3 regions of the Rhodococcus sp. IEGM 1330 genome follow, and region 2 is predicted to be linked to each of the others. Evidence: riboswitches for the same ligand, from Rfam matches in the RefSeq annotation. Region 2 holds a riboswitch; each other region holds the start of a gene.
The links. A riboswitch is a leader RNA that binds a small molecule or an ion and turns the genes downstream of it on or off. The one in region 2 is predicted to bind thiamine pyrophosphate.

Region 1 (10,205 bases), on a different contig from region 2:
TCCTTCCGTCGCTGCCAGTGCGGTTGCCACACATATCAGTGGGGATGTCGAGGAACGTGACGGTTGGCAGTTCTGGCAACTGGACACTCCGGATCGTGCTCCGCTGGGATCGTTTCAGTAGAGAACTACAGCTCGCGACTGCTTTGTTGTGACTCCTCACCAAATTGGCTTTTCCGGTAAAAACGGGACAAAGGTCCGATTAATCTTGCGCTGGTAGGACGAGCTCCCTGTTTTAGCCTCTGGGTCGAATCGATGTTCGAGAGTTCGTCCGTGCATCGAATTCGGGCATCAGCGAGCTCAACGGTCGACAGTGCGAGGGGTGCTGTCGACCGTGGGGAGAGGTCTTCACCATGGAACATTCCTTCCGGACGGGCTCAGCCCATGCGTCCCGCTTCCTGTTCCTCATCGCCCAGTTCGTCGATCGGAGAATACCGGCCGAGTTCTTCTCGGCTCAGTTCCGCGAGCTGCAGAACACCCAATCCACGTATCTCGATGCCGACGTCTCTTCGGTCATCGGAATGTTGTCGGTCGACGTCGGCGCGTACCTGGGCGACGTCGAGATCCGAGGGGTGGACTACATCGACTCCGAACAACTCTGGCTGGCTGCCGGGCAGGCGTTCCGCGATCTCATGACCGTCCAGTCCGAGCACATCGAACGCGAGGCCGGGTGACGGCAACGCGCAACGTCACCGGAATCGATCACGATGCCGCAGAAGGTCTTCGAGCCGAAATCGTCTGTGAGTGCCGCGCATTTCGATCGGTAGATCGCCCGCATCGGCCAACCGTCTGACATAGGTGTCGGAAACGCCGAGAACCTCGGCAGCGTGCGAGGTGGTCAGCAACTCGTCCACGGTGCCGATGGACACCGCCCGGCCGGTCGAGAGCTGGGTGAGAAGTTCCAACACCGCAGTGCGTGCTGCGTCGTCGAGCCGAACCTCCGAACCGCCGATTCTGATGTCGACGTCTGCTCCGGTCCGCTCGTGAACGACCGCCGCCAACGAGTTGGCCGATCGCGACTCGAGAGCAGGCATGACGAATCGGAAGTCCATTCGTCCAGGATAGGAGCGTGTACAGGCGTCGGTACGCATAGGCTCGAAGCACCCAGAATGTGAGGAGTGTTTCAGTGCCGCAGTTGTTGCATCTCGATTCGTCCGCCGACCCGGATCGCTCGATCAGCCGCCGGGTGACGGCCCGGTTCTCGGACGCCTGGCATGGCATCGGCACCGACCACTCGGTGATCCATCGAGACCTGCACTCGAGTCCGCTGCCGCACCTACCCACCTCTGCGCTGCACTGGGCACCTCATCTGCGAACCGCCGACGAAACCGTCGAGCCATCCGCCGAGGCGTTGCAGGTCGAACTGATCGAGGAACTGATCTCGGCGGACGCGGTGCTGATCGGCGCGCCGATGTACAACTGGTCGATCCCGTCGACCCTGAAGGCATGGATCGACTACATACACGTTCCGGGCATCACCGTGCCGTTCGACAGTGACACGGCACCTCTCGTCGGCAAGCCCGTGGTCGTGGTGACCAGTCGGGGAAACGACTACACCCCCGGTACCGACAACGCGTCCGCCGACCACACCACCGCGCAACTGCGACAGGTGCTCGGACTTGCGTTGGGAATGGACGTGCATTTCGTTCCGGTCGACCTGACGCTCGCCGAGCGGGTGCCGGCGCTCGCACCGCAGATTCCGCAGGCACGAGCCAATCTCGAGGCGGCGTTCTCCGCCGTCGACGATCTCGCACTGCGATTGGGTGGAGCAACCGCCAGGTGAGGGCCGAGTAGCCTGGCGAGGTGCTCTCGAACGGCCTAGGCAACGACACCACTCGCGGTGAACGTGCATCGGGGCGCCATCGCGTCACGACGCCGTCGCGCGATCGCCTCCTCGCGCTCCGAATCGGCCGGGCTTTCGTCGCCACTGCGGCAGTTGCCTCGATCGCGGTGAGTGGAATCGGGTTCGCGGTGTACCGCGAAGCCACCACGGGACTGACCACATCGGATGCGCTCGACGGCATCGCGAACAACGATCCGAGTGGCAACGGCGAGGACACCAACATCCTGTTGATCGGCCTCGACAGCCGCAAGGACATGGACGGCAACGACCTGTCTGCCGAGTTCGTCACCGATGCGCTGCATGCGGGCGACAGCGACGTGGGGGGATACAACACCAATACCCTGTTGCTGGTGCACCTTCCGGCCGGCGGCGGGCGCGGGACTGCGCTGTCGATACCCCGCGACGACTATGTCGACGTTCCCGGATACGGCAAGCAAAAGATCAAAGAGGCGTACGGACTTGCGAAAGCCGACGCCGACACACAGTTGCTCGACGAGGGCGTCACCGATCCGGCCGAGCGTGAGCGTCGAGCGCGCGACGCGGGTCGACGATCGACGTTGACCGCGGTTCGTGATCTGCTCGACGTGCCGATCGATCATTTCGCCGAAGTGAACCTTCTGGGCTTCTACGACGTCGCAACAGCCGTCGGACCCATTCAGGTGTGCCTGAACAACCCGGTACACGATAACTACTCGGGGGCGGACTTCGCTGCGGGCGCGCAAGAACTGAGCGCTTCACAGGCGCTGTCCTTCGTCCGGCAACGCCACGGCCTCGACAACGGCGATCTCGATCGAACCAAACGACAGCAGGCCTTCGTTGCAGGAGTGATGGCCAAGCTCAGCTCCTCCGGTGTCATGGCGAACATCGGCGAACTCCGGGCACTCGTAGCGGGCACCAAGAACGACGTCGTGATCGATGCATCCTTGGATCCGGTGAAGCTCGCAGGGGGAGCCGGTGCAGTCATGCAGGGCGACATCGATTTCTACACGCTCCCGATCACGGGCTACGACACGATCGACGGGCAGGACGTCAACCTCGTCGACGTCGACGCCATCAGCGCCGAGGCAGCGCGGTTGATCGGCGACGCGCCTACGCCCGCACCGCCGATGACCGCGGCACCTGATCCAGCAACAACGCCGCCCCCGCTCGAGGTCGTCGCACCGAATCCGGCCCTGGATCCGGCCACAGCCCCCGACGCGGGTATGCACAGCGACGGCGGCATTCCCTGTGTCGACTGAGCCCTGCGTCGACTGAACTCGCGCGGTGTCGGTCAGAGCGTCGGCGCGCTGAGCAGAACGTCCATCAGCTGTTTCTCGATCGCCGCGAACTGCGGCGTCGTGACGATCTCGAGCCCGCGTGGGCGGGGCAGCGTCACCTCGATTTGCCGTCGAACGTGGGCTGGTCTGGGGGAGAGGACGATCACGCGATCGGAGAGATAGACCGCTTCGCGGATGTCGTGCGTGATCATCAGCACCGTCCACCGAAACTCCGACCAGACCTGCTGCAACCAGGCCTGCATGTCGCTTCGAGTCAACGAGTCCAGTGCCCCGAAGGGCTCGTCGAGCAGAAGTACCGATCGTCCCTGCACCACCGTGCGCAGCAGCGCCGCTCGCTGGCGCATGCCGCCGGAGAGCTCGGACGGCCTGGCCGACTCGTACCCGTCCAGGCCGAACACCGGGAACAGCTCGCATGCTCGCGCACGCGCCTCCTTCTTGGCAACGCCCTGCACTTCCAGCCCGAGGGTGGTGTTGTCCAACACCGAACGCCACGGAAACAACAGATCCTTCTGCAGCATGTAGGCGCACGGCGGTACTCGAACCGTGCCGGAGTCGGGTCTGTCGAGTCCGGCCAGCATGTTGAACACCGTGCTCTTACCGGAACCGCTCGGGCCGATGATCGACACGAACTCGCCGGGACGAACACCGAACGACACGCCGTCGAGCACGGGCTTGTCGCCGAATGATCTGGTGAGATCGCGAACATCGATGCACGTGTCGGCGGTGTCGGAGTCAGACATGAAGACCAGCCGAGCCGTGGCGCGCCCAAGGCGCGACGAACCGCTCCACCACAAAGGTGGAGACGAACAGGACCACACTGATCACGGCCGTCACGGCAACCGCGGCGAGAACCAGATCGGTACGAAACGAGTTCTTCTGTTGGCTCATGTAGATGCCGAGTCCCGCACTGGCCCCCGCATATTCGGCAAAGATCGCGCCGACCACGGCGTAGGTGATTCCGATGCGCAGTGAGGTGAAGAATCGGGGAAGCGCCGACGGTAGCCGCACGTATCGAAACTGTTGCCAGCGCGAGGCACCCATGCTGGCCAGCAGCGATCGCGCGTCCCGATCGGCCGCCGCGAAACCCTCGATGAGCCCGATGGCCATCGGGAAGAACGTGGCCAGTGCGATGACCAGGATCTTCGGAAGCAGCCCGAAGCCGAACCAGATGATCAACAGCGGCGCAATCGCGATGATCGGAAGCGTCTGCGATACGACGAAGAGCGGTACGAACGCGCGCCGCAGCCACGGCGAGAAATCCACCGCGATGGCCAGCAACCACGCCAGGGCCAGGGAGACCGCGAAGCCGACGAGGGTCACCTGCAGGGTCGCCGCCGCGTTCTCGGCGATCGCATCGCGCTGCGCCCAACCCTGGACCACCACACGGCCGGGGGACGGCAGCACCTGCGGCCGGATGCCGCTGATCTCGACGTAGACCTGCCAGGCGGCGATGAGTAGAACCACGACGGTCAGCGCGGGCCACGACCGACGCAGCGAGGCTCGGATACCGCTGAACGAGTAGGAACCTCGGTCAGCGGCTGCCGACTCATCGATCGCCGAGGTAGTCATTGGTGAAGTAGGTCGACCAGTCCGGCTCCGCGGTCAGAGGCGCGCCGTTCTGATCGGCCAGCACACCGCTGTCGTAGAGGAATTTCGAGTACGCGGTCCACTTGTCGAGACTCTGTCGTCCTACCTCGCCAGTGGAGTCCTTCATGTACTTCGCTGCGAGCATCTCCTGGCTCTCGAAGACGAGCGACTCGTCGGTGAAGGTTCCCGGATTGGCGTCGATCAGATCCTGTGCGGCCTTGTCCGGATCGTCGGCGGCGAGTTGGTAGCCGCGCTGAAGTGCCTGGACGAACTTCTCGGCCTGGTCCGGATGGGCTGCGAGCCAGGGCTCGTTGCCACTGATCGTGATGGCGTAGGCGTCGGGAAATCCATAGTCGGTGTAGTCGAAGTATTTCATCGGCGTTCCGCTGTGCTCGGCCTCGATGCCTTCCCACGCGAAGTAGGAGACGGTGAAGTCAGCGGTACCGGAGTAGACCGCCTCGTACGCCGAGGTGCCCAGTACCACCGTTTCGTATTCGCCTGTGCCGCCGTCGTTCTGGATGACCTTCTCGAGTCCGGCCTGCTCGCCGGACTCGCCGAAGCCGGCATAGACCTTCCCGTCGAGTGCCTTCGGACTCGGGATATCGTCTCGATCGGCGCGCACTCCGATGCCCGTCGCCCAGTGTTGCAGCGGCGCGAGAACCGACACCGTCTGTGCGCCGGCCGAGGTGGCGAAGACTCCCGAACTCTGTGTGCTGATACCGAACTCCGCGTTTCCGGCATCGACGAGAGTGTCCGCCGCGGTGTTGTTGTACGGCAGAATCTTCACGTCCAGGCCGGCCTCGGCGAAATAGCCTTCCTGCAGGGCCACATAGAGGCCGGTGTGGTTGGTGTTCGGCGTCCAGTCCAACGCGAACCGAATGGTGTCGGAATCCGTCGACTCCGAGCAGCCCGCCAGTCCGGTCGTGGCAACGACGGCGGCCGCCAACGCGGCGAGGATTCGAGTGGTTCTCATGCGTACACCGCACTCTCGGCCAGGGGCCATGGGGTGGGATGTAAAGCGCTGTCCCAGAACATCAATTCGTACCTCGATGCCACGACGAAGGCGTCGATCATCTGCTCGCGCTGTATCGGAGTCGCGGCAGCCGCGGCGTCGTCCACGAATGTCCTGGCGGCGTCGACGATGGCATGGAATTCGGGTGCGTCGTACGCGGCTACCCACTGCGCGTACGGGTGATCGGGATCGCGATCGAGAACCGCCTTCGCGGCACCGGCGAGTGAGCGGCCGACGTCGGCGTAGATCCAGAAGCACGGCAGAACAGCTGCTGCTGCAACAGGATACGGTTCGGTTGCCGCCGTCGCGGTCAGGTAGGACGTGTAACCGAGGCATGCCGGTGAAGGTTCGGGCGTCCGGGTCGACGGGGGCAGCGCTCCACCGGTCAGCATCGCTTCGTGCGATGCGGCTTCGTCCATCGCGCTCGCGGCGGCGCTTGCCCAGAATGCTCCGGCGACCGGGTTCGGTGCGTGTGCTGCCAGCAGTGACAGCGACTTCACGTACCCACCGAGATAGAGCGAGTCCTGTTCGAGGTATCGACGGAACGCATCGAGCGGAAGCGTCCCGGCCCCGAGGAGTCGAAGAAATTCGAGGTCGTCGATCGCGCGTCGAATGTCCTCGGAGGCATTCCACAGTCGATCGGTGAAGCGGACCGGGTCCGCAGATACAACAGGCGTCATCGCCTTGACATCCCTTCGTCAGCATTACCTGCATCAGGTTCGGCGGGTTTGATCTCAGCATCCGCATCGGCGGACACACCCCGTGTCAGAACGAAAGCGACAGTAACACCGGTCACTCGGTGTCGATGCCGCCGCCCCTGTATCTGCGGTTCGGCCTCAGCCCAGCATGTCCTCGAGTTCCATGCCCTTGGTCTCCCGGATCTTGGCCTTGACGAAGAAGAACGAGAGCGCGGCGAACAAGGCGAATCCTGCGTAGATCACCCACAAGCCCACAGACGACGTCAGTGGCGGGAAGGCAAGCGTGACAGCGAAGTTGGCCATCCAGTTGGCTGCGGTGCCGATACCGAGCGCCATGGCGCGCATGCGGTTGGGGAACATCTCACCGAGCATGACCCACATGATCGGACCCCATGTCGAGGCGAAGAAGATGACGAACAGATTGGCCCCGACCAACGCGATCGCACCCCACGGAGCGGGCAACGTGACGTCGTCGCCGCTACCGGTCGCCTGCGAGAACGCCACGGACGCCATGACGAGCCCGCCGAACATGCCGATCGAGCCCGCCATCAGCAGCTTGCGCCTACCGATTCGGTCGACGAACAGAATCGCCACGAACGTCATGACCACGTTGATCACGGCGGTGATGACAGAGGTGGTGAACGATTGATCCTCGGTGAAGCCGACCGAACGCCATAGCGTCGTCGAGTAGTAGAAGATCGCGTTGATGCCTACCAGCTGCTGCAGCACGGCCATCGTGATGCCCACCCAGACGATGGGTTGCAGGCCGAACTTCGGACCGCGAATGTCGGCGAACGACGAGCGTGACTCCTTGCGCAGCGTCAGCCTGATCTCGTGGACGCGCTCGTCCGGATGCAGTTCACCGGTGATCTCAGCGAGGACTCGGGCCGCTTCTTCGTCGAGATGCTGACCGACGAGGTACCGCGGAGACTCCGGGATCAGTGTTGCCAGCAACCCGTACACGAGAGCGGGAATCACGCCGACGAGGAACATCCATCGCCATGCTTCGATGCCGAACCACAGGTCGTTGGACGCGCCGTCGGCGGCACCGGCGAGGAGGGCGTCCGAAAGCAGAGCAGCGAAAATGCCGATGGTGATGGCCAATTGCTGGAGCGAGGCCAAGGAGCCGCGCCACTTGGCCGGAGCGATCTCGGCGATGTACGCCGGTGCGATCACCGAGGCGATGCCGATTCCGAGTCCGCCGAGCACTCGCCAGAGCATGAGGTCGGGGACGCTGAACGCCAATCCCGAACCGATCGAGGAAATGACGAACAGGGCTGAGCCCAGCAGCATGACTTTCTTGCGTCCCCAACGGTCTGCGAGGCTGCCGGCGAACCAGGCACCCACTGCGCACCCGATGAGGGCGATCGCGACCACGACGCCGGTGGTGAACGAGCCGAGGAGGAAGCGATCTTCGATCGAGTCGACAGCGCCGTTGATGACCGAGCTGTCGAAGCCGAACAGGAATCCGCCCACAGCAGCGGCGACGCTGACGCCGATGACCTTCGCTGTGTGGCGGTCCGAGGTCTGATTCATGAGTGATGCACCTTCCGGCCGCGCGCACGGGCGTCGGCCGCTGGGGAGACCGTACGGCAGGGATTGTCGTACCGTCCCCGGACATTACGCCTGGTAATTTGCCGCGTGAACGAGACCGTCAACGAAGGTCGAAATCCTCGTCCGAGACTGTGAAACTGTGGCCGACCTGATCGGAGCACGTGACCCCGGTCTGCTCGTCGACACTGCACCGAAGGCCGTTGGTGGAGCCACTTCCGGGGACGGTGAGCTCCTCGCCGTACGGCAAGGCCGCTGCGGGTCCGTCGAAACGGTGGAACTTGGGATCGCCGAGGCTCTCGAACTTCGCCGGGGATCCCGCGATCAACTGCACGGCATTGGGTTTGACTGCACTCCGCGATGCACCGATGCCGGCAACTTCCGGTGCCGAATCAGGGAGTGATCCGTGGCATCCGGCGATCGAGGACTCGAGGACGGCGATACCGCACTCGAATTTTCCACTGGGGCTCGAGAAGTAGTACCAACCTGGTGCTTTGCCTGCGTAGTCCTGCGGCTTCGCCTGGGCTGCAGCAGGACTCGTCGATGCCGCCGTGGTGGACGTCGGCGTGGTGGTCGCTGTGGTGGACGGTGATGCCGGCGCAGCGGAGGCGGCAGAGGGAGCCGTGGTGATCGGGGTGGGGCGGTCGGTGATCACGGTCGCCATCGGACCGTCACCTTCGCCGCTCGAACCGCAGGCTCCGAGCAGGAACGCCCCGACGACTGCCACTGCGGCACATCCGATTCTCTTCATCGCCGGTTCCTTCGGTCGCGGGCGTCGACGCTGTGCGTATCGTCGCCGAGGGGGTGATCGATGTTGGTACGTTGGGCAACGACCGAACGGGAGGTTCCATGGACACCGCGTCTGACTCCGCTGCGTCCGATTCCACTGCGTCCTCTACCACCGTGCTCGTGAGCACGCCCTACGGCGACGTTCTGGGCTATCCGGTTGCTGCCGATGCGTCGCCGATCGTGGCCTGGCGGGGTATTCCCTATGCGACGCCTCCGGTGGGGAAGCTCCGGTTCCGTGCGCCGCGTCCGTTGCAGCCTTGGTCGGGAGTGCTCGACGGCCTCGAGTTCGGTGCGATGGCTCCGCAGGGGCGCGACAGCCCGGTGCCGATCGATCCGTCGCTGTCGATTTCCGAGGACTGTCTCACGCTCAATGTCTGGGCTCCCCGACCCGACGCAGAACTGCGGCCGGTGTTGGTCTGGATCCACGGCGGTGCGTACTCGCTCGGATCGTCCGCCCAACGGGTCTACGACGGGAGAAACCTCAGCGAGAACGGCGACGTGGTGGTGGTGACCATCAATTTCCGTCTCGGCCCGTTCGGGTTCCTCGACCTTTCCTCGTTCTCCACCGACGAGCACACGTTCGAGACCAATTTGGGGCTGCGAGATCAGATTGCCGCGCTGCAGTGGGTCCGCGAGTGCATCTCTGCGTTCGGCGGCGATCCTGATCAGGTGACGGTGTTCGGTGAATCCTCCGGGGGAGCGTCGGTCACCACGTTGATGACCTCCCCGAAGGCCGAGGGCCTGTTCCAGCGAGCGATCGTGCAGAGCGCGCCTGCGACCTCGGTGTACGGCCCCGACCGCGGAGCCGCGGTGGCGTCGAGATTCCTGGAGTTGGTGGGTGTCGACCGGGAAGACATCGGTGAACTGTTCGACATGCATTTCACCAGGCTGGTCACCGCCGGTGACACTCTCTGCTACGAGATTCCAACGACAGTTCCTGGGACACTTGGCCTTTCGCCGGTCGTTGATGGAGATATCGTTCCGCGCTATCCCGTGGCGGCCTTCCAGAAGGGGCTCTCGCACAAGATCCCGTTGATCATCGGCACCAACCACGACGAGCCCTCGATTTTCCGATTCATGAAGTCTCCGTTGATGCCGATCACCTCCGACACCGTCTCCGAGATGTTCCGCGCCATCGCCCACGACCACGCGGATCTGCCTGCCTATCGGGTCGCCGAGATCATGGCTGCATACCCGGACCGAGACAAACCGGCTGGGGCACAGGCTATGTCGCGCGACGCTGGATTCCTCATGCCGAGCGTGTGGATCGCCGACGGGCACAGCAGGCATTCGCCGACATGGATGTACCGATTCGATCATGCGACGCCGATGCTCAAGGCCGCACGGGTGGGAGCCGGCCACGCGACCGAACTGCCGTATGTCTTCGGCAATTTCGGAACACTCAACCGAGACCCCACCTTCTGGCTCGGTGGCAGAAAGCCCGCAATGGC
Region 2 (10,205 bases):
TGGTCCACGAAGTCCCCGAGTGAGTCCGGGTAGCGCGGACACATCAGATTGAATCCGTCAGCACCGCGGCCGATCCATGAGTGCATCTCGTCGGCTATGGACTCCGGTGTGCCGATCATGGTGGCGTGGCCGCCGCCTGCCGCGAGGGTGCCGAGCAGTCCCCGCACGGTGGGGGCATCCTTCTCGACGATCCGCAGGATCGTTTCGTAGCGACCCTGCGGTCCCGTGAACTCGGCCGCCGGGGGCAGGGGCGGCACTGGAGCATCGAGTTCCCATGCAGCACAGTCCTGCCCGGTGAAGGTGGACAGCATCGCCAGCGACTGTGCGGTGGGCAGCAGCTCATCGAGTTCGGCCTTCTTGCGTCGGGCCTCGTCCATCGTCGAGCCGACGTACGTCACCAGCCCCGGCATGATCCCCACTGTCGCGCTGTCGCGACCGGCACTGTCGATACGAGACTTCACATCGCCGTAATAGCTCTGCGCTGCAACGAGATCGTAGGCGACGGCATAGATCGCCTCGGCGTACTTCGCGGCGAGATCACGCCCCGGACCCGATGCCCCGGCCTGGAACAGAACCGGCCTACCCTGCGGTGAACGCGGTACCGTCAACGGACCGTCGACCCGAAAGTGCTTGCCGTCGTGATCGATGGAGTGCACCTTGGCCGGATCGGCGTAGTGTCCGCTTCGATCGAGCGTCAACGCGTCGGTGTCCCACGAATCCCACAGCGCCAGAGCCGTATCGACGAACTCCTCGGCGCGCGCATAGCGTTCCTCACGAGCCGGGATGACGTCCATCCCGTGGTTGCGCGCTTCGGCGTCGAACATGGAGGTGACGACGTTCCAGCCGGCACGGCCGCCGCTGATGTGATCGAGCGACGCCAGCATTCGTGCAGCATGAAACGGGGTGTAGAACGTCGACGACACCGTGGTGACCAGACCGATGTGCGTGGTGGCCCTGGCCATGGCCGACAGCGCGGTGATCGGCTCGAGGAACCAGGTGCCGGCTCCGGCGGGGTCGCGCACCGAATGTCCGTCGGCGAAGAACACCGCATCGAACTTGCCCCGTTCGGCGAGCTGCGCGAGTTCCTCGTAGTACGAGATGTCGCCGAGATCCTCCACTCGCGAATCGGGATGACGCCACGCGGCGCTGTGGTGGCCGCAACCGTAGAGAAAAGCGTTGAGGTGCATGTCAGTTCTTGACCAGGCCGCCGTCGACGACGAGATTCTGGCCGGTCACCGACCGCGCCCACGGCGACGCGAAGAACAGCAGTGCGTCGGCGAATTCCTCGGGGGTGGTGACGCGTTGCAACGGGGTCGAGGCGGCGATGAACTCGAAGACCTCGGCCGGGGTAGCGGAGCTGGCGTCGGTGGTGCGGAGCAGTCCACCCGAGACCATGTTGACGGTGATGTTGTCCGCGCCCAGATCGGCGGCCAGGGTGCGTGTCAGTGAGAGCAGAGCCGCCTTGGAGGCCGTGTAGTCGTGGTACGGCACCACTGGATTCTGGAACAAGTTGGTGCCCACGTTGATGATTCGTCCGAATCCCGACTCGCGCATACCCGGCAGTGCAGCCTGGGTGGTGAGCAAGGCCGCGCGGACGCTGCCACGCAGCTGTGCGTCGAAACGCTCCCAGGTGATCGTGTCGGCTTTGGGCCGCGCATCTCCGTCGAACGAGAAATCGGCCAGCGCGTTGTTGACGACCGTGGTGATCGGGGTGCCGAAGTGTTCACGTGCAGTGCCGAACAGCCCGGCGACGGCCGACTCGTCGGTGACGTCACCCTGCACTGCGATCGCGTTCTCGCCCAGTCGGTCCGCCAGCGCTTCGGCGGCATCTTTGCTGTTGCGGTAATCGATCACCACACGTGCGCCCTGACCGGCGAACGCCGCGGCGATCGATGCCCCCAGCCCGCGTCCACCGCCGGTGACCAACACCGTCTGCTCGTCGAATTTCATGCGCCTCGCCTCTCGTCGGAGGTCGGGACCGTCACGAGAGGATAGGAATACCGAACGTCACGACATTCCCTTCGCTGGTCCTAACCAGATCAGGTTCGACGGGTGTGTTCTCAGCCCCTGGGGGCACCCCGTGTCGCGCTCGACTGTACCCACCGGCCTCGGTGGGCCGCTGCACTGCAGTCGATACGGTTCTCTAGCTCAGCTGATAGACACCCGAATAGATCGGTGACAAGTTACTGTGCCGCCATGGCCGAACGCGTCTACCTGGAGTATCGCCTCGACGAGAACGTCATCTTCGTTCTCGACCACCGCACGGTCGAGGCGTTCGACGCCGCCGTAAGGATCGCATCGGACGGGCACTGTCGGTGGCATGTCGATCACCTCGGCGTGGACGCGAAGGCGGCCAGTGCGCTCAGCTGACGATCGCCCAGCCGTGCGCGGGCACCGTGACACTGCCGCCGTCCAGGTGTGCCTCGCCGGCTATCACGTCGTTACCCTCGACCGCGTAGTGGATCGCGTCGTCGCCGAGATTCAGTGCCACAGTGATCGATTCGTCGTCGGCAAAAGCTCGGAAGACGAGTGCAGTGTTCGTCAGTTCCAAGGTCTGAGTGCGCGCGGAGTACAACCACGGGTTTCGACGCCGTACACCGATCAGCTCCTGATGAATACGGAAGACCGGCCAGCCATACGGCGCGAGATTTTCGGATGTCTCCGGGTACTCGGGACGCACCTCGTCGTCTCCGCCGACGCGATCTTCCTTGATGCCGCGGAACGCCTGCTCGTCGCCGTAGTAGATCATCGGCATCCCGCCCACGGTGAACAGAACCACCAACGCGTGCACCAGATGTCGCTCGTCCTCGATGACGCTGGCGATGCGATTGACGTCGTGATTTCCGACGAATGTGGCGGGCACGAAGGCGTCGAGCCACCCGTTGTGGCGCTCCAGACCATGGGAGAGCTCGAAGAAGTTCTTTTCGCTCAGACCGCTCCAGATCGCCTTCCACAACTCGTACTGGGTGACCGAATCCAGAGTGGAGGCCGAGACGATTCGGTCGTAGTCGCCGTGAATGACCTCGCCGAGAAAGTATGCGTCCGGATGCTTCTCCCGAACCTTCGGTAGTACCGCGGCCCAGAAGCGCGGCGACACCGCGTAGGCCGCGTCGAGCCGCCAGCCGTCGACGCCGCGTTCGAGCCAGTGCGAGAGCACGTCCACGACGTACTGCTGCACGTGCGGACTCTCGTGATCGAGTGCCACCAGTTCGTCGTGGCCCTCGAAGTTTCGATGCGTCGGCTCATCCCCGGACCAGTCGAGATGGAACCACTCGGCGGCCTCGGAGTCCGGACCTTCGGCCAAAGCCTGCTTGAACTTCGGAAAGCTTTGCGCCACATGGTTGAAGACACCATCGAACATCACCTTCAGGCCGCGCGAATGCGCCGCGGCGATCAGCGAATCGATGTCCTGGTCGGTACCGAGTCTGCCGTCGACGTGGTAGTAGTCGACAGTGTCGTAGCCATGCTTCTCGGACTCGAAGATCGGACCGAGGGCGATGCCCGACGCGCCGAGCTCGAGTGCGTAGTCGAGCCACTTCTCGATTCTGTTGAGCCGGTGCAGGTCCGACTGCGATTCACCGTCCCAGCCGTGCACCGGCGCGCCGGTGAAACCGAGCGGGTACAGGTGCCACCAGATGGCGTGCTTCGTCCACTCCATCAGGACTCCACGATCGAGTCGCGGCCGAGCTCGCCCGCGCCGGTATGACCGGACAGGCTGGTCACCAAGTCGAATTCGGCGAGCAGGCATCGCAATACGTGGGCCACCCCCTCCTGCCCGCCGAGCGCGAGACCGTAGAGGAACGGGCGGCCCAGCAGTACCGCATCGGCCCCGAGGGCCAGCGCCTTGGCCATGTCGGCCCCGGTCCGCACACCCGAATCGAAGAGGATCGTCAACTGGTCTCCAACGGCGTCGACGATGGACGGCAGTGCATCGAGCGACGGCCTGGCACCGTCGATCTGGCGGCCACCGTGGTTCGAGACGACGATACCGTCGACTCCGTGCGCTGCAGCCTCTCGGGCGTCGCCGACGGTGCAGATACCCTTGAGCACGATCGGACCGCTCCAGTGCTCACGCAAGAACGCCAGGTTCTTCCACGACAGACCGGGGTTGGGAAACATCTGGGCCCAATGCATCGCCGCGGCAACGGGATTCTCCTCGACGGGCTGCGCCAACCCGGCCTGGAATGCGGGGTCGGTCAGATAGTTCTCGATGCCGAGGTTGGCCAGGAACGGAAGGTAGCCCCGGTCGAGATCGGCCGGCCGCCAACCCAGCAAGGTGGTGTCGAGCGTCAGCACCAGCGCGCTGAAACCGGAATCCTTCGCACGCTGCAGGAAGCTCAGCAACACCGACTCGTCCGTCGGCCAGTACAACTGGTACCAGCGTGGAGCATCTCCGCCTGCCTCGGCGATCTGCTCGAACGAATGCGAGGCCTGCGTCGAATGTATGTACGGCACAGCGAGTTCTGCAGCTGCGCGGACGGTGGCGAGCTCTCCCTCGGGGTGCGCGAGAGTCTGAATGCCCACGGGAGCGATCATGAGCGGTGCAGGCATATCGGTGCCGAGCACGGTGCACGAGTGGTCACGGGCAGCCGAGCTGCGCAGCATCCGCGGCGTGATGGCCCACCTGTCGAAGGCAGCCCGGTTCGCACGAGCCGTCGAGCCACTGCCCGCGCTGGCGACGATGTAACCGAGAGCCTCGGGCGAGAGCTTCTCGGCGGCCTGGTCCTCCAGCCGCGCCAGGTTGGTGGTGATCGACGGTGTCTGCTGCGCGAACATCCCGGCGGCGTAGATGCCGAGTTGGTGATCGCTGAAGTTGCTGGGCCTGGCCTCGGTCATCGTTCGACCCTACCGGGGCACCGCCGAGGGTCGGGCGAGAAATGCGTCCAGCAGAGCCGAGCAACGAAACCGAGCTGCAGGTTCGGCGTCTGCGATGGCTCGGCGAATTTCGTGCACGTCCACCGCATGTTCGACGCCGTCGCGGTCCCACGCCGCTGCCCACGCGTCGTAGGTGTCGAGGTCGATTTCGGGGTGGAACTGCAGTCCGAGGTGCGGTCCGAGGACGAACGCCTGTTGCGCGGCCTCGTTGCGGGCGATCACCGTCGCCTCCTGGGGAGCGATGAATGTATCGCCGTGGAACTCCATCCACGGGCCCGGGGCGATGAGCTCGGGATCGAACGTCTCGACGTCGACGAAACCGTACTCGGGATGCTCGGACTTGCGTACGGTGCCGCCGAGTACCCGAGCGAGCAACTGTCCGCCGAAACAGACGCCGAGGATAGGGACCTGCGCGTCGATGGCGTCCTGCACATAAGCGATCTCCGGCGCGAGCCAGGTCAGCGTGTCGTCGTACGCGGCGTCGGGCGAGCCCATGACGAGCAACAGCTGCGCGCCGGACAGCGGCGGCGGCGCGAGATCGGGGCTGTGATCGAAGGAGTGCACGTCCAACTGGAAACCCCTGGTGCGTAATTCGGCGTCGAGGGTGCCGATGTCGCGTCGCGCGAGGGCCGGGTCCTGATCGTGGACGAGTACTACGGCGCGCGGGTCGTTCGTGTATGTCACAGGGCTCCTTTACGGTGTTCGTGCACACCGTACGACAGACTGGATCCGATGCCACCTCGTAGACGCACAGCCCGATCCACCACTGCCCGCACCGTCAAGGCCGGGCAGAGCAGCGCTGCCCGAAAGTTTGCGGCCGCCAAGAACGGTGAGCCTGCAACGACGAAAGCTGCCCCGAAGAAGGCCGCACCACGCAAGCGGGCAGCGCCGCGCAAGACGTCGCCTCGCAAGTCCGCTGCTCCTGATCTGCGGGTCCCCGATCCCGGTGAGCGCGTCTGGGTGCTGGACGTGCCCTTCGAGGATCGGTCGGCGGCGGGCGCTGCCGGGGCGCGCTGGTATCCCGGACCGCGGGTGTTCGCGTACTACGGCACCGAGCTGCCGGAGTATCTGCAGCCGTACGAGTCGATGCCGTACAGCCTGCAGCGTTGGCTCGAGGACGATGCCAACGAGAACTGGCGCGACGAGGTGGTGCGGGAGCGGGCGATGCAGCCGCGTGACACCCAACTCGAATCCGTTCGACGCCATCTCGCCGCGCTCGAGGCCGGGTTCCCGTACTTCGCGCAGATGGATTCGACGGGTCTGGGCAAGACGTTGGCGGTGTGCGAGGCCGTTCGGCAGATGTCGGCGGCCGAGATCGGCACGGTGCTGGTGGTCGCACCCAAGGGTGCGTTGCCGGGGTGGCGTCGAACCATCGCAGACAGTGAGGCAGACATCGAGCCGTCCGAGCGCAAGCGTTGGCTGCTGATCACCTACCAGTCGACGAAGAAGCTCCTGTCGGTTCCGCCCGAGACCGACCTGGGCAAACGTAAACGGACACAGAACAAGCGGACCATCTCGCTCGGCGAGCTCAGGTTCGACATCGATGTGGTGATCGCCGACGAATCGCATGCGCTGATGAACATCGAATCGCAGCAGTCGCAGATTCTGTGGCGGTATCAGGAGGCTGCCCGCTCGGTGGTGTGGATGTCTGCCACTCCCGGCTATCAACCGTTGCACTTCGCGTACATGGCTCGCGCTGTCGAGCGCAGCCGCGGGGTCGAGATCCTCGGCGACGAGGAGTATCTCGGCTATGCGGTGACGATGAAGTGGGCCGAATTCCTCATCGAATCCGGGTTCGCCGTCAAGGCAGGCAAGGCGACGACGGGGTTGACGACGTGGCGGTGGGAGCCCGAGGACGCTGCTCGACGCGAACGCGATATTGCGTCCGTGCACGGGTGGTTGTCGGGAGGCACTGTCCCGTGGTCGATTTCGCGGCCGTCGCCGCCGACGCCGCGCGAGCCACTCGGCCAGGAACTCACTGCGGCACAGAAGCGGCTGTACAACTCGGCGTGGGTGGACTACCGCAAGGAAGTGGGTTTGCCGATCTGGAAGGCCGTCGGCGGGAAGCGGGTGCTGCAGAAGAACCCGAGTACCCGCGCCGCGACCCTGCGATTCCGCCAGAAGTGTTCGTACTTGCGCATTCCCGCGTCGGCCGATCAGGTACGGACGTGGGTCAAGGCAGGTAATCAGGTGTTCGTCTCGATGTTCTATCGCGAGTCGGTCGCTGCACTGGCGCAGACACTGCGAGACGAGGGCCTCGACGTCGCGGTCGTCGACGGCAGTATGAGTAGTCCCGATCAGGAGGCGTCGATCAGACGTTTTCAGACCGGCGACGCGTCGGTCATCGTGTCGACCACCACCAGTGCGATCAATCTGCACACCAACGAGCTACTACTCCCCGAAGGAAGCGTGTCGACTCTCGCCCCGCGCGTGACGCTGATCCACGATCCCCGCTGGACTCCCATCGACATTCGTCAGATCGAGGGGCGCGCCAACCGAATAGACAAGGACCACAACCACACGACGTCGACCTGCTACTACGGCTACGCCGAGGGAACCGTCGAGGAGGAGATGGTGCTCACCGGCATCGAACGCATCGCCGACCTCGGGTCCATCGTCGGACAGGCGGATCTGATCGACCCGGAGGCGTTCTTGGCCGCGCGGGCGGGCTGAGGAAATACCGGACAATTGTGAGCAATCCTCCACGCGCCCGAGTAGGTTCGGTCATATCGGCAACTCGTCGGTAGCGGGCTCACCTTGGCACCAGGAGTAGTCATGATCGTTCTCGGAATTATTCTCGCCCTCATCGGCTATTTCGCCGGCATTTCAATTTTGACGACTATCGGCATCATTTTGGTGGTCGTCGGCGCAGTTCTGACGGTGCTCGGTTCGATGGGGCGCGCAGTCGGTGGCCGCAAAACGTGGTTCTGACATACGCGTTAGAACATACGTTCGATTGCTGCTAACCTGAGCAGGCCCCCGAAGTTGGCGATGCGGCCAGCGGAGCCACTTCGGGCGGTCCAAATCGGACGCGGTGGGATTCTCGAAGGCGGTCGCACGCGATGGCACTCGAACCCGAGCCCGCAGCCGGCTCTCTGTATCGCGTCGGAGATCGGTGGGCCGAGCGAGCACCGGCTCGATGCGGCAACGGTCATCGGCTCGTCGCCGGGTCGGTTCTGGTCGGGTCGCGAGCGTGTTCGTGCGACCGCGGACATCACCGCACTCATCAGTGCGGACGCTGCGGCATCGTGCTTTTCACGCCTGAACTGGGCACTACGTGCAGTGATGCCAGCTTCGATTCCCGCGCCGCGCGTACACAGCCTCCGGTCGTGGACAATCGACGGCATGAGCAACAGTGAGCCCGTCGTCGATCTGGGTCAACTGAGACAAGATTTCACGCGATTCATGATGAGCTACAAGTTCGGGATCGACGAGCTGATCACCAAGATCAACATCTTGAAGCAGGAATTCACCCACATTCACCGGTACAGCCCCATCGAGCACGTCTCGTCGAGGTTGAAGACACCGGAGAGCATTTTCGACAAGGCTCAACGGAAGAACTGTTCCCTGACTCTCGATGCGATACGCGAGAACATCTTCGACGTCGCCGGAGTTCGCATCACCTGCAGCTTCATTTCCGATACGTACCGCATCGCGGACATGCTCAGCAGTCAGACCGACATTCGGGTCGTCGAGGTCAAGGACTACATCGCGAACCCGAAACCCAACGGCTACAAGAGCTTGCACCTGCTCGTCGAGATACCCGTGTTCATGTCCGACCGTGTCCAGCCGGTGCTCGTCGAACTGCAGATCCGAACCATCGCCATGGATTTCTGGGCGAGCCTCGAGCACAAGATCTTCTACAAGTACCGCGGGCAGATTCCGGAGACTCTGCTCGCGGAGCTGACCGAGGCAGCCGAGAGCGCCAACAAGCTCGACGAGAAGATGGAAAGTCTGCACGACGAGGTGGTCGAGCTGGGCGGCGAGGCAGAGAACTCCATCGCTCTCGGCGCTCTGCCGCCCATGGCTTTGCCTCCCGAGCTGCTGCACATGCTTCTCAGTGCGCAGGCCGAGGCGATCGAACCCGACCGGGCTTGACATTCACCGTACGAAGAACCCCGCTGCTCGACGGTGAGCAGCGGGGTTCTTGTCTGTGCAGGAGTGGAACTATCCGATGTGGACCGGGGTGTCTCCGACGGGCAGGTCGTCCTTCTTCGCGCGGACCAGCACCAGCACGACCGGGCACACCAACGCGACCAGGATTGCGGCGGTTCCGAAGGCCCACGCGTAGCCCGATACCTCCGCTGCGAAGGCGTGATCGATGGTGGCGAGCACGAAGTCGCGGATCGGCTCCGGCAGCGCGGCCAGTACCTCGTCGCTCGGGATTTCCTGGCCGGCGAGGGCCTCGGCGGGCACTCCTGCGGGCGGAGTCGGCGCGGGATTGTCAGCCAGGTACGACGTCTTGGACGAGGTGTACACCGTGGTGAACACCGCTGCACCGAGCGCACCGCCGACCTGCAGGGTGGCGTTGATCAGAGCGGATGCGGCACCCGCGTCGTGATCCGGGACGCCGATGAGCGCAACGTTCTGCATCGGCACCATCAGCAGACCGAGGCCGAGTCCCAGCAGCACGACGCCGGGGAGGACGTGCGTCCAGTAGGAGGTATCGACGCCGATCTGCGTCAGCAGCAGCAGGCCGATCGCGGAAACCACTGGGCCGACGGCCATCATCGGCTTGGGCCCGATCTTCGGAACGAGCGCCGAGGCGATCGCGGCGGTGATCAGGATTCCGCCGGTCATGGGCAGTGACGCCACACCCGCGATGACCGGGCTCATCTCGAGCACGATCTGGAAGTAGAAGGTCAGGTACAACGTGCCGCCGAGCAGCGCAGCACCGATGACGGCCGAGCCGATGTAGGCCGCGCCGCGGTCGCGGTCGAGCAGCACACTGAGCGGGAGGAGCGGGTTCGCGGACTTCGACTCGACCACGACGAACGCGGCCAACAGTGCGAGTCCGAGCGCGATGAACGAGATGGTGGGTACCGTCGCCCAGCCGTCTTCGGCCTCGGTGAAGCCGTAGACCAGCGAGGCAAGTCCGAGGGCGACCAGGATCGCGCCGGGCAGGTCGTAGCGGGTGTCTCCGTGCGCCTTGCTCTCCTTGACCAGCGGGACAGCGGCTGCGATGGCGACGATCGCAACGGGGATGTTGACGAGCAGGCACCAGCGCCAGTTCGCGTATTCGGTGAGTACTCCGCCGAGGAGCAGGCCGACGGCTGCGCCGCCACCGGCGATCGCTCCGAACACACCGAATGCCTTGGCGCGTTCCTTGG
Region 3 (10,205 bases), on a different contig from region 2:
GGCTGAATACCGTCGACAGCCCTGGCCGCTCGACACCTGTCCTGATGGCCAGAATCTCACGCAGCACGCCGGTGGCCTGCCCGGCGAATTCGTCCGCGGATCGGAACCGCCGACTGGGGTCCTCGTGCGTCGCGCGCAGCAACAGGCGATGCAGCGACGGAAACTGTTGTAGTACTTCGGATTCCTCCGCCGAGGGGAGGCCGTCGAGGTACTTGCCGTTCTTCGACGGCATGTCCAGCGTCAACACCGCGAGCGTGCGGCCGACCGTGAAGATGTCCGACGCCACCGTCGGTCCCGTCTTCACGATCTCCGGTGCCTGGTAGCCCACCGTGCCGTACAGATAGCCGTAGTCCTCGATACCCGCGACCGCACCGAGGTCGATGAGTTTGATCTGGTCGTCGGAGACCATGATGTTCTCCGGTTTGAGGTCGTTGTAGACCAGCCCGATCGAATGCAGATAGCCCAGTGCCGGAAGCACTTCGAGAACGTAGGCCAAGGCCTGCTCGACCGGCAGACGGGTGCCGTCACCGCAGGCGGTGAGGATGTCGCGCAGTGAACGGCCACCGACGTATTCCATGACGATGAAGCCGACGGTCGACCCGTCGCTACGGGGTTGCTCGACGAAGTTGTAGATCTTCACCACGCCGGGATGGGCGACCTCGGCGAGGAATTGGCGCTCGGCGACCGCGACGGCGTGGGCTTCCTCGTCACCGAAGTGCAGCAAGCCCTTGAGTACCACCCAGCGGTCACTGACGTTGCGGTCGATGGCGAGGTATATCCAGCCGAGTCCGCCGTGCGCGATGCAGCCCTGCACGTCGTACTGGCCGACCACGCGATCGCCCGGTTCCAGCAACGGTGTGAAGTCGAACGTTGCCCCGCAGTGCGGGCAGATGCCCATCGCCACGTCGGGCCCACCCGGTTCACTGCGGCCGACCTTGGCATTGCACTTCCAACAGAACCGCTTGTGCTGCGGCACCGTCGGATCCCGCATCACTGCAGTGGCAGGATCGATCGGTTCGACGCGAGGCACGTCAACCAGACCGCCGCCGAGTCGTCGCCGAATGCCGGTGCTGCGCGATCGACCGGATCTCGACCGACCCGTCTTGGAGCGGGTGGAGGCAGAGTGCGACGGAGTCGATGTCGGTGTCCGATCATCGACCGGTGACCGCGAGACGGCCTGAGTGCGCTCGATACCGTCCGTTCCCGAGACGCCGTCGGTATTCGCTCCGGCCGGTGTTCGCGACACTGCCCGGGTGCGCTCGCTGTCGTCGATACGCGAGACCGCCTGCGTTCGCTCGGCCGGGGCCGTGGGCTGCTGCTGTTCGTCGTCGTCCATATCCACGGCCCCTAATCGCTGTACGTCGCGCTGGGCGGACCGGGGGAGGGGCCGAGCACCGTCAGCCACCGGTTGTAGATGCGATTCCAGGTGCCGTCGGAGCGGATACGCGCCAACGTCCCATTGACGAAGCGCACCAGATCCTCGTTGTTCTTGTTGATTCCCACCCCGTACGGCTCCGGGCTCAGGCTGTCTCCGACGATCTCGAGGTACGGATCCTGTGCTGCGAGACCGGCCAGGATCGCGTCGTCGGTGCTGATGGCGTCGACCTGCCGTTGTTGCAGCACCACAAGGCAATCCGACCACATCGGTACCGTCACCACGGTGGCGGCGGGCTGGACGCGTTGGAGGCGTCGCAGCGAGGTGGTGCCCTCCACGGCGCATACTCGCTTGTCCGCCAGGTCCTCGACTCCGCGGATGCCCGAGCCCTGCACCACCAGAACACGGTGCTGAGCTTGGAAATACACGGTGGAGAACTGGACATCCTTGCGGCGAGCGCACGTGATGGTCATTGTCTTGACCACCATGTCCACCGAAGAATCCTGCAGAGCTTCGAGCCGCTGTGCGGAGGTGAGGATGCGAAAGTCCAACCGGTTCGGATCGCCGAACAGGTCTCGTGAGACTTCCCGCGCGATGTCGACATCGAACCCGACCAGCTGCCCGGTCATCGGATCGCGGAAGCTGAAAAGGTTGCTGCCCGTGTCCAACCCGACGACCAACCGGCCCTTGGCGCGCAGTGCGTCGATCGTGGGTTGGGGCGGTGGCGGAGCATCGGTGCCTGCCTGCTGTGGTCGCAGGCTGGCGGTGGGGCGGGCGCACTCGTCGTCGGCGGGGCTCTCGGTGGGCCGAGCGGCGACGGACGCGCCTTCCGGTAGTGGCGGTTCGGTGAACGTCGTGTCGACCTGCGGCCCAGAGTTCTCCGGCGGCGAACATCCGACCAACAGGGCGGTGGCCAGGATGCCGACGGCGAGTAGACGTTTCACAGGTACTCCCGCAGCCTCGGGAACAGGCCGACACCGAAGGCGACCGACGCGACGACGGTGAGCACGTACGCGCCGTTCGACAGTCCGGACAGCACCCACACCGATCGGTCGATGTTGGACCGCAGTTCGCTTCGCGCATTCTCGATTCCGTCGACCAGAACGCTGTCCAGCGCGGTGAACGCGGCCGCCGAATCGGACTCGCCGGTGCCGGTGGCAATGGAGACCGCGCCGTTGAAATCGCCGACCTCGAGTGCGGAATCGATCCTCGAGTGCGAGACCGACCACGTGTTCAGGGCATCGATCACCGCGGTGTCGCCCTGAAACATCTCCGTGAGCCGAGAAACGTTGGCGTCGAACGATTCTCCGTAATCCTGACCGCCGCCGCGGCGGGCGAGGTCCAGGGTCTCGTCTGCTCTGGCCTGTTGCGCCAGAATGAAACCCGTCGTGTAGGACTTCAGCGGAGAGACTCCGCGGTCGATCGCGCGATCGGTGGCGATCGAGGACACCAGTCCCACCACCAGCATCCAGCCCAGTAGCCCGGCGACAGCGACTGTGGCAGTGAGGAATCCGACGTTCAACGTCCGGCGAGTAGTCCGCGACAGGTACCACTGAGCCAGGCCGGTCATCAGCAACAGGAACACCAGCGAGCCGATCGCGAACAGGGGAGGACTGGTGAACCGTTCCTGATCGGCCGATACCCGCGAGGCCTGCTCGGTATACAACTTTTCGGCCAGCGGCAGCAAACTCGTCTGCATCATCGTCGACGCCTCGCCGAGATACGCCGCGCCCACCGGATTTCCGCTGCGGTTGTTGGCTCGCGCAGTCTCGACCAGACCGCTGTATACCGGCAACCCGGCGGCGATCTGCGTGAGCACCGCGCTGGTTGCCGCGTCGTTCTCGGTCACCCCGGCCGAGGCTGCGATCAGCTCGGACGACGCCTCGCCCAGCGCCTGCGAGTAGCGCTCGCGTACCTCGGGCGGCTCGAGACCGCCGGCGATGAACGCAGTGGCTGCAGCCGCATCGGCCACCGACAGGGCCCCGTACAGATTCTGTGCCGAGTTCGCGAAGGGCTCGGTGCGCACCAACAGGGTGCCCAGAGTATCGACCCGATCGGTCACGGCCGTGGACGCAAGATTTCCGACCGTCAACGCGAGCACCACCAGCGCGGTTCCCATCGCGACCAACCGCGCAGGCGTCGAACGCATCGTGTAGCGAACCGGTGGCTTGCCTGCAGCGACACCGACGTGCGTAGCCGTTGTCGGGGGGACGGCAGCGGATGGGGTAATACCGGCCGCGATCACGCACCCGAGCATATAAGTAGGCGGACGGTACTGCAGCCACTACAGGCAGGTGATTCACCTAGGGTGGTGAGCATGCGTGGTGACGGGGACGGCTGGGTGATCGGCGAGAACGGCACTCGGCACTGGGGAAAGCACGGTGCGGCCGGACTGTTGCTGCGTGCACCGTCGAGCGGGCCGTCCAGCAGCGGGGAGCCGATGGTGTTGCTGCAGCACCGCGCACTGTGGAGCCACCAGGGCGGAACCTGGGCACTACCCGGCGGGGCCCGCGATTCCCACGAGAGCACCGCGCACGCGGCGGTGCGCGAGGCCCAGGAAGAAGCCGGTATCTCGGCCGAGCAGGTCAGTGTGCGCAGCGAGCGCGTCACCGCGAGCGTCGAGAGCGGCTGGTCTTACACCACCGTCGTCGCCGATACCGATCATCCGTTGACCACCGTGCCCAACGGGGAGAGCACCGAGCTGCGCTGGGTACCGGAGTCGATCGTCGACGAACTCCCGCTGCACCCGGGTTTCGCGTCCAGCTGGCCGTCCCTGCGCACCGTGCCGCTCCGGGTGCTGCTCGACACCGCGAACGTGCTGGGCTCGCGACCGAACGGATGGTGGAAGGACCGCGCCGGATCCACCGGCGCACTGCTGACCTCGCTCGCCGAGACGCTGCCGCGGACCGTCGAACTGCCCAGTGGTCAGTACGGCTGGCTCACCCGCATCGAAGCCGTGCTCGAAGGCCAGGCCCGCGACGCCGTGGTGGACGACCCGCGCACCCGGACGATTCTCGCCGACGGCAGTGGCGATGACACCCTCGCCGACCAGGCCAACCTCGATGGAGATCTGACGGCGCTGGTGACCGCCGACCGCGGACTACGCGACCGCCTGCCGGAATCGGTGCAGGTCCTGACGCCGTCCACGGTTCTCGCGTGGCTCCAGGGCTCTAGGCCTGGAGCGCCTGCACCAACGAACGAGCGGCCGCCTGCGGGTCCCGGGCTTCGGTGATCGCGCGGACCACCACGATGCGGTCGGCACCGGCCGCCCGAACCTGATCGACATTGGTCGCGTCGACGCCGCCGATGGCGAACCACGGCCGCTCCGGGAGTGCGTCCGCCGTCGCCCGCAGAGCCTCGAGTCCCGCGGCCTTGCGATTGGGCTTGGTGGGCGTCGGCCACACCGGCCCGACGGCGAAATAGTCGACGCCGTCCTCGATCGCGGCGAGCGAGGACTGAGCGCGGTTCTGCGTCGAGCGCCCGATCACCACGTCCGGCCCCAGAATCTGCCGCGCGTAGTGCACCGGCAGATCGCCCTGACCCAGATGCAGCACGTCGGCACCCGAGGCCAACGCCAGATCCGCGCGATCGTTGACCGCAAGCAGCGCGCCGTGCCGCTTGGTCGCAGCGAGCAGAATCGCCAGCGCAGCGAGCTCGTCCTTGGCTTCGAGGGGACCGAACTCGCGCTCGCCGGCGGAATTCTTGTCGCGCAGCTGAATGATGTCGACGCCACCGGACAACGCGGCCTCGGCGAACTGCGCAAGGTCGCCCTTGTCGCGCCTGGCATCGGTACACAGGTACAGGCGTGCGGACGCAAGACGCTCACGGGGAGTCTGGTTGCGGGCGGTCTGAGATGGATGCACGAAACGAACTGTATTCTCATGGTGGCCGCCACCGAAAACGGAGTGGCCGAGATATCGCGGGAGTCCCGAGGATCGTGGGGCTGAGAGTGGGTTCGCCGCCCTTACCGTCAATACCTGAACCCGATCATGCGGGCGCAGGGAGTGAGGAAGACATCGCGTGCACATCGTTGTGATCGGCGGAGGCGTCATCGGGTTGTCGACGGCGCTGCGCCTGGCCCAGGACGCCCACCGAGTTTCGGTTCACGATCCGGCTGTGGGCAAGGGCGCATCCTGGGTCGCAGGCGGAATGCTGGCACCGTTGTCCGAGGGCTGGCCCGGCGAACACGAACTGCTGCACCTGGGCGCTGCCTCGTTGGCGCGGTGGCCGGAATTCGCCCGACGCCTCCCCGGCCCCTCGGTGTTCTCCGCGAGCGGATCGGTGACGGTTGCCCTCGACTCCGCCGACGCCGCCGATCTACGAACCATCGCCGAGTGGGTGGGCGAACAGGGGCACGAACTCGAGATTCTGGGACGGGCGCAGCTACGTGAGCTCGAACCTGCTCTGGCACAGAACATTCGACTGGGCCTGCTGGCTCCGACCGAACTGTCGGTCGACAATCGGGTGCTGATCGCCGCACTCGAGCAGGGATGCCTGGATGCGGGCGTGGAATTCGTGACCACCCCGGTGGAGATCATGCCCGACGCCGACCAGGTGGTTCTGGCCGCCGGGGCGCAGTCGGCGGCACTGTGGCCCGCGCTGCCGGTCCGGCCGGTCAAAGGCGAGATCCTGCGACTGCGGAGACGGCCGAGCGCCGCACCGCCACCATCGCGCACCGTCCGCGGAACCGTGCACGGTCGCGCGATCTACCTGGTACCGCGCGGCGACGGATTGGTCGTCGGCGCAACCCAATACGAATCCGGTCAGGACACCCAGGTCACCGTTGCCGGGGTACGAGACCTCATCGCCGACGCCGAACGACTCATGCCGAGCATCGGCGAATACGAACTGTACGAAACTGCTGCCGGTCTACGGCCGATGAGCCCCGACGGACTGCCGCTGATCGGCAGGCTGACCGAGAACGTCGTCGTCGCGACCGGCCACGGCCGCAACGGCATCCTGCTCGCGCCCATCACCGCCGACGCCGTCGCCGCGCTGATCTCCGGCGAGACGCTGCCCGAGGCGAAAGCAGCCACACCCGAACGCTTCCCACAGATCGACTCTTCTCGAATCGAAAGGACACTATGACACAGGTCGCGATCGGTATCACCGTCAACGGCGAGGATCACCTGCTCACCGAGGACATGACCATGCGTCGGCTGCTCGAATTCCTGGGGCTGCCCGAGAAGGGCATCGCCGTCGCCGTCGACGGAGCGGTGGTGCCCAAGAGTCGCTGGGACACCACCAGCGTCGAAAAGGGTTGGACCATCGATGTTCTCACGGCGGTTCAGGGTGGCTGAGCAACTGGTCATCGCCGATCGCACCTTCACCTCCCGGCTCATCACCGGCACCGGGGGAGCGGCCAATCTCGCGGTACTCGAGGACGCCCTCGTCGCGTCGGGAACCGAATTGACCACCGTCGCGATGCGCCGCGTCGACGCCGCGGGTGGGACGGGAGTGCTGGATCTGCTGCGCCGGTTGAACATCGCCCCGTTGCCGAACACCGCAGGCTGCCGCGGTGCGGCCGAGGCAGTGCTCACCGCCCAACTGGGCCGTGAGGCGCTCGAGACCGACTGGGTGAAACTCGAAGTGATCGCCGACGAGCGAACCCTGTTGCCCGACGCCATCGAATTGGTCAAGGCCGCAGAACAACTCGTGGACGACGGCTTCCAGGTGCTGCCCTACACCACCGACGACCCGGTACTGGCCAAGCGACTCGAGGACATCGGCTGCGTGGCCGTCATGCCGCTCGGCTCGCCCATCGGCACCGGCCTCGGCATCTCCAACCCCCACAACATCGAGATGATCGTCGACGCCGCATCGGTTCCGGTGATCCTCGACGCGGGCATCGGCACGGCCAGCGACGCCACCCTCGCGATGGAACTCGGCTGCGACGCGGTGCTGCTCGCGACCGCGGTGACCCGGGCGAAAGATCCGGCGCTGATGGCGTCGGCGATGCGGAACGCGGTGGCCGCGGGCTACCAGGCCCGACATGCCGGCCGCATCCCGAAACGATTCTGGGCGCAGGCGAGCTCGCCGATGTGACCGACTGTCTCAGGGTGTGTGTCATCCGAAAGGATGACGCGATCGGCGACTGTGGGTCGATGTGCGGACGCTGACTGTGGGGGACAGTTGTACCCATGATCGAAGTGACAGGACTGACCAAGCAATACGGCGCGGTGACGGCGGTCGACAACCTCACCTTCACCATCAAACCCGGCATCGTGACCGGCTTCCTGGGCCCCAACGGCGCAGGCAAGTCGACCACGATGCGGATGATCCTCGGTCTCGACCGCCCCACCTCGGGAACGGCGACCATCGAGGGCAAGAGCTACAGCCATCTGAAGCAACCACTGCGTACCGTCGGCGCTCTGCTCGACGCCAAGTGGGTACATCCGAACCGTTCGGCGCGTGCACATCTCGAGTGGATGGCGGCCTCCAACGGCATTCCGAAGTCGCGAGTCGACGAGGTTCTGCGTCTGGTGGGCCTGTCCGAGGTCGCGAAGAAGAATGCCGGTGGCTTCTCGCTCGGTATGTCGCAGCGGCTCGGACTCGCCGGCGCGTTGCTCGGTGACCCCAAGGTGTTGCTGTTCGACGAGCCGGTCAACGGACTCGATCCCGAGGGCATCGTCTGGATCCGAAAGTTCATGCAGCGCTTGGCAGCCGAGGGCCGCACAGTGCTGGTCTCTAGCCACCTGCTCTCGGAGATGGCGCAGACCGCGGAACACCTCATCGTCATCGGACGCGGCAAGCTGATCTCCGATTCGTCGGTGCAGGAATTCATCGACCACGCTTCCGAGGCATCGGTGCGCGTTCGCAGCCCGCAGCTCGACGGTCTGCGCCAGGCGTTGACCACGGCCGGTCTCACCGTGCGTGAGCCGGACAAGACGGACGAGCTGCAGCCCTCGCTCGTGGTGCTGAACTCGAGCACCGACGCGATCGGTGACATCGCCGGCCGAGCTGGAATCACATTGCACGAGTTGGCCTCCCAGCGAGGATCGCTCGAGGAAGCATTCATGAAACTCACCGGAGACACAGTGCAATATCACGGCGCGGGAGCCGAAGATCCCAATTCTCAGCAAGCGATGGGCGGGTCACTCTGATGGGCGTCTTGGCAGCAGAAAGAATCAAGTTCACCTCGACCAAGTCGCCGTGGTGGTGCAGCGCGATAGTGGTGGTGTTCGGCCTCGGCTTCGGAGCCATCCTCGGGTGGGCGGCCAAAACCGCCATCGGACCCGACGCACCGGAAGGCCTGCCTCCGACGACTGCATACGACGTCGTCGCCAGCGGTGTGGGCGGGCTGGGCATCATGGTGCTGATGATTCTGGCGGCACTGACCGTCACCAGCGAATACCGGTTCGGTCTGATCCGTACGACGTTCCAGTCGGTCACCAATAGGGCTTCGGTCCTCGGTGCGAAGGCTCTCATCGTCGGTGTGTACGGCGCGGTGCTGTCTCTCATCCTGGCGTTCGGTGCGCTGTTCCTGGCGAAGTCGATTGCAGGCGAGGAGGCCGGGGCGCTCCTCGGCTTCGATGTGGACGGTACGTGGCGTGTCGTCTACGGCGCGGCGATCCTGGCGTTCGTACAGATCGTTCTGGCAGTAGCAGTGGGTGCGCTCATTCGGCAGTCCGCCGGCGCCATCGCCGTGTTGCTGCTGTGGCCGCTGCTCATCGAGAACGTGATCGGCCTCATCCCGAAGGTGGGCGAGAAGATCCAGCCGTTCATGCCGTTTCTCAATGCCAATCACTTCCTCGGCTCCAGCGGCGGCATCGACTTCCACTGGGGTCCGATCGGTAGCCTGATCTACTTCGTCGCCTTCACCGCAGTGATCTTCGGGGCAGCGGTGTTCGTCGTCAATCGTCGGGACGCCTGACGCCGCTCGCCGGTAGGGTGTCCGCTATGCGGATTTCCTTGCTTGCAGGTAGCGCTGTCACTGTCTTGATTCTGGCCGGTTGCTCGTCCACCTCGGACGAGGAACCGGCCAGAGTTTTCGCGACACCCGACGGGCCCGGCCTGTCTGCCGCGGTCACCGAGGAGGCCTTGGTGGGGCACCTCGAACAATTGGAAGCCATCGCCGCCGAGAACGACGGAAATCGCGCGGCCGGGACCGCCGGTTACGACGCGAGTGTCGATTATGTTGTCTCGCAACTCGAATCGGCCGGGTTCGAGGTCACCACTCCGGAGTTCGAGTTCGAAACCTTCGAGGCGCAGACCCAAACTCTGTCGCTGGCGGGCACCGAGATCCCGGTGTTCGCGCTCAGTTACTCGCCGACCACCACCGCCGAGGGGATCACCGCACGCGTCGTCGGCGCTCCCGCCGGTGCAGACGGCTGCGAGGCAGCCGATTACACCGGCCTCGACCTGGCCGGAGCCGTCGCGGTCGTGCCGCGAGGAGTGTGCCCGTTCGGTGTGAAGCAAACCGTCGCAGCAGAACTGGGAGCGGCCGCCGCGATCGTCGTCAACAACGAACCGGGACCGCTCGATTCGGGCACGCTCGGCGACGCCGACACCGCCCGGATTCCGACCGGCGGTGTCAGCCAGGAGGACGGCGCGGCCGTTCTGGCCGCACCCGAGGTGACGCTGACACTCGTCACCGAAACCGAAACGACCACGAGCCGCAACATCATTGCGCAGACCACCACCGGTTCGACCGAGAACGTGGTGGTCACCGGTGCACATCTCGACAGCGTCCCCGAGGGCCCCGGCATCAACGACAACGGAACCGGCACGGCGGCAGTGCTCGAGACCGCACTGCAGATGGGCAGTGCCCCCGAGGTCACCAACGCGGTGCGCTTCGCGTTCTGGGGTGCCGAGGAGAACGGACTCGTCG

Region 1: another riboswitch for thiamine pyrophosphate. It lies ahead of R4P57_RS26060 (TenA family protein); the one in region 2 lies ahead of R4P57_RS25175 (3-oxoacyl-ACP reductase).
Region 3: another riboswitch for thiamine pyrophosphate. It lies ahead of thiO (glycine oxidase ThiO); the one in region 2 lies ahead of R4P57_RS25175 (3-oxoacyl-ACP reductase).

The regions. Positions count from the first base shown of each region.
Region 1 covers NZ_JAWLSB010000016.1:73,381-83,585, reverse strand. Annotated here, with positions in the region: gene R4P57_RS26100 (hypothetical protein) at 1-121, shown strand, start outside; gene R4P57_RS26095 (homoserine dehydrogenase) at 351-671, shown strand; gene R4P57_RS26090 (helix-turn-helix domain-containing protein) at 687-1,049, opposite strand; gene R4P57_RS26085 (FMN-dependent NADH-azoreductase) at 1,124-1,780, shown strand; gene R4P57_RS26080 (LCP family protein) at 1,801-3,078, shown strand; gene R4P57_RS26075 (ABC transporter ATP-binding protein) at 3,111-3,857, opposite strand; gene R4P57_RS26070 (ABC transporter permease) at 3,850-4,686, opposite strand; gene R4P57_RS26065 (ABC transporter substrate-binding protein) at 4,664-5,677, opposite strand; gene R4P57_RS26060 (TenA family protein) at 5,674-6,396, opposite strand; TPP riboswitch at 6,390-6,489, opposite strand; gene R4P57_RS26055 (sugar porter family MFS transporter) at 6,553-7,950, opposite strand; gene R4P57_RS26050 (hypothetical protein) at 8,069-8,716, opposite strand; gene R4P57_RS26045 (carboxylesterase/lipase family protein) at 8,815-10,205, shown strand, end outside.
Region 2 covers NZ_JAWLSB010000015.1:8,714-18,918, reverse strand. Annotated here, with positions in the region: gene R4P57_RS25180 (LLM class flavin-dependent oxidoreductase) at 1-1,187, opposite strand, end outside; gene R4P57_RS25175 (3-oxoacyl-ACP reductase) at 1,189-1,950, opposite strand; TPP riboswitch at 1,999-2,091, opposite strand; gene R4P57_RS25170 (hypothetical protein) at 2,197-2,370, shown strand; gene R4P57_RS25165 (alpha-amylase family protein) at 2,363-3,658, opposite strand; gene R4P57_RS25160 (alpha-hydroxy-acid oxidizing protein) at 3,658-4,836, opposite strand; gene R4P57_RS25155 (type 1 glutamine amidotransferase) at 4,846-5,559, opposite strand; gene R4P57_RS25150 (helicase-related protein) at 5,608-7,548, shown strand; gene R4P57_RS25145 (DUF6131 family protein) at 7,651-7,806, shown strand; gene R4P57_RS25140 (GTP pyrophosphokinase family protein) at 8,221-8,973, shown strand; gene R4P57_RS25135 (MFS transporter) at 9,043-10,205, opposite strand, start outside.
Region 3 covers NZ_JAWLSB010000010.1:167,247-177,451, forward strand. Annotated here, with positions in the region: gene R4P57_RS21855 (serine/threonine-protein kinase) at 1-1,336, opposite strand, end outside; gene R4P57_RS21860 (glutamate ABC transporter substrate-binding protein) at 1,348-2,319, opposite strand; gene R4P57_RS21865 (hypothetical protein) at 2,316-3,620, opposite strand; gene R4P57_RS21870 (NUDIX hydrolase) at 3,693-4,607, shown strand; gene thiE (thiamine phosphate synthase) at 4,546-5,238, opposite strand; TPP riboswitch at 5,285-5,396, shown strand; gene thiO (glycine oxidase ThiO) at 5,396-6,463, shown strand; gene thiS (sulfur carrier protein ThiS) at 6,460-6,675, shown strand; gene R4P57_RS21890 (thiazole synthase) at 6,647-7,420, shown strand; gene R4P57_RS21895 (ABC transporter ATP-binding protein) at 7,516-8,478, shown strand; gene R4P57_RS21900 (ABC transporter permease) at 8,478-9,248, shown strand; gene R4P57_RS21905 (M20/M25/M40 family metallo-hydrolase) at 9,275-10,205, shown strand, end outside.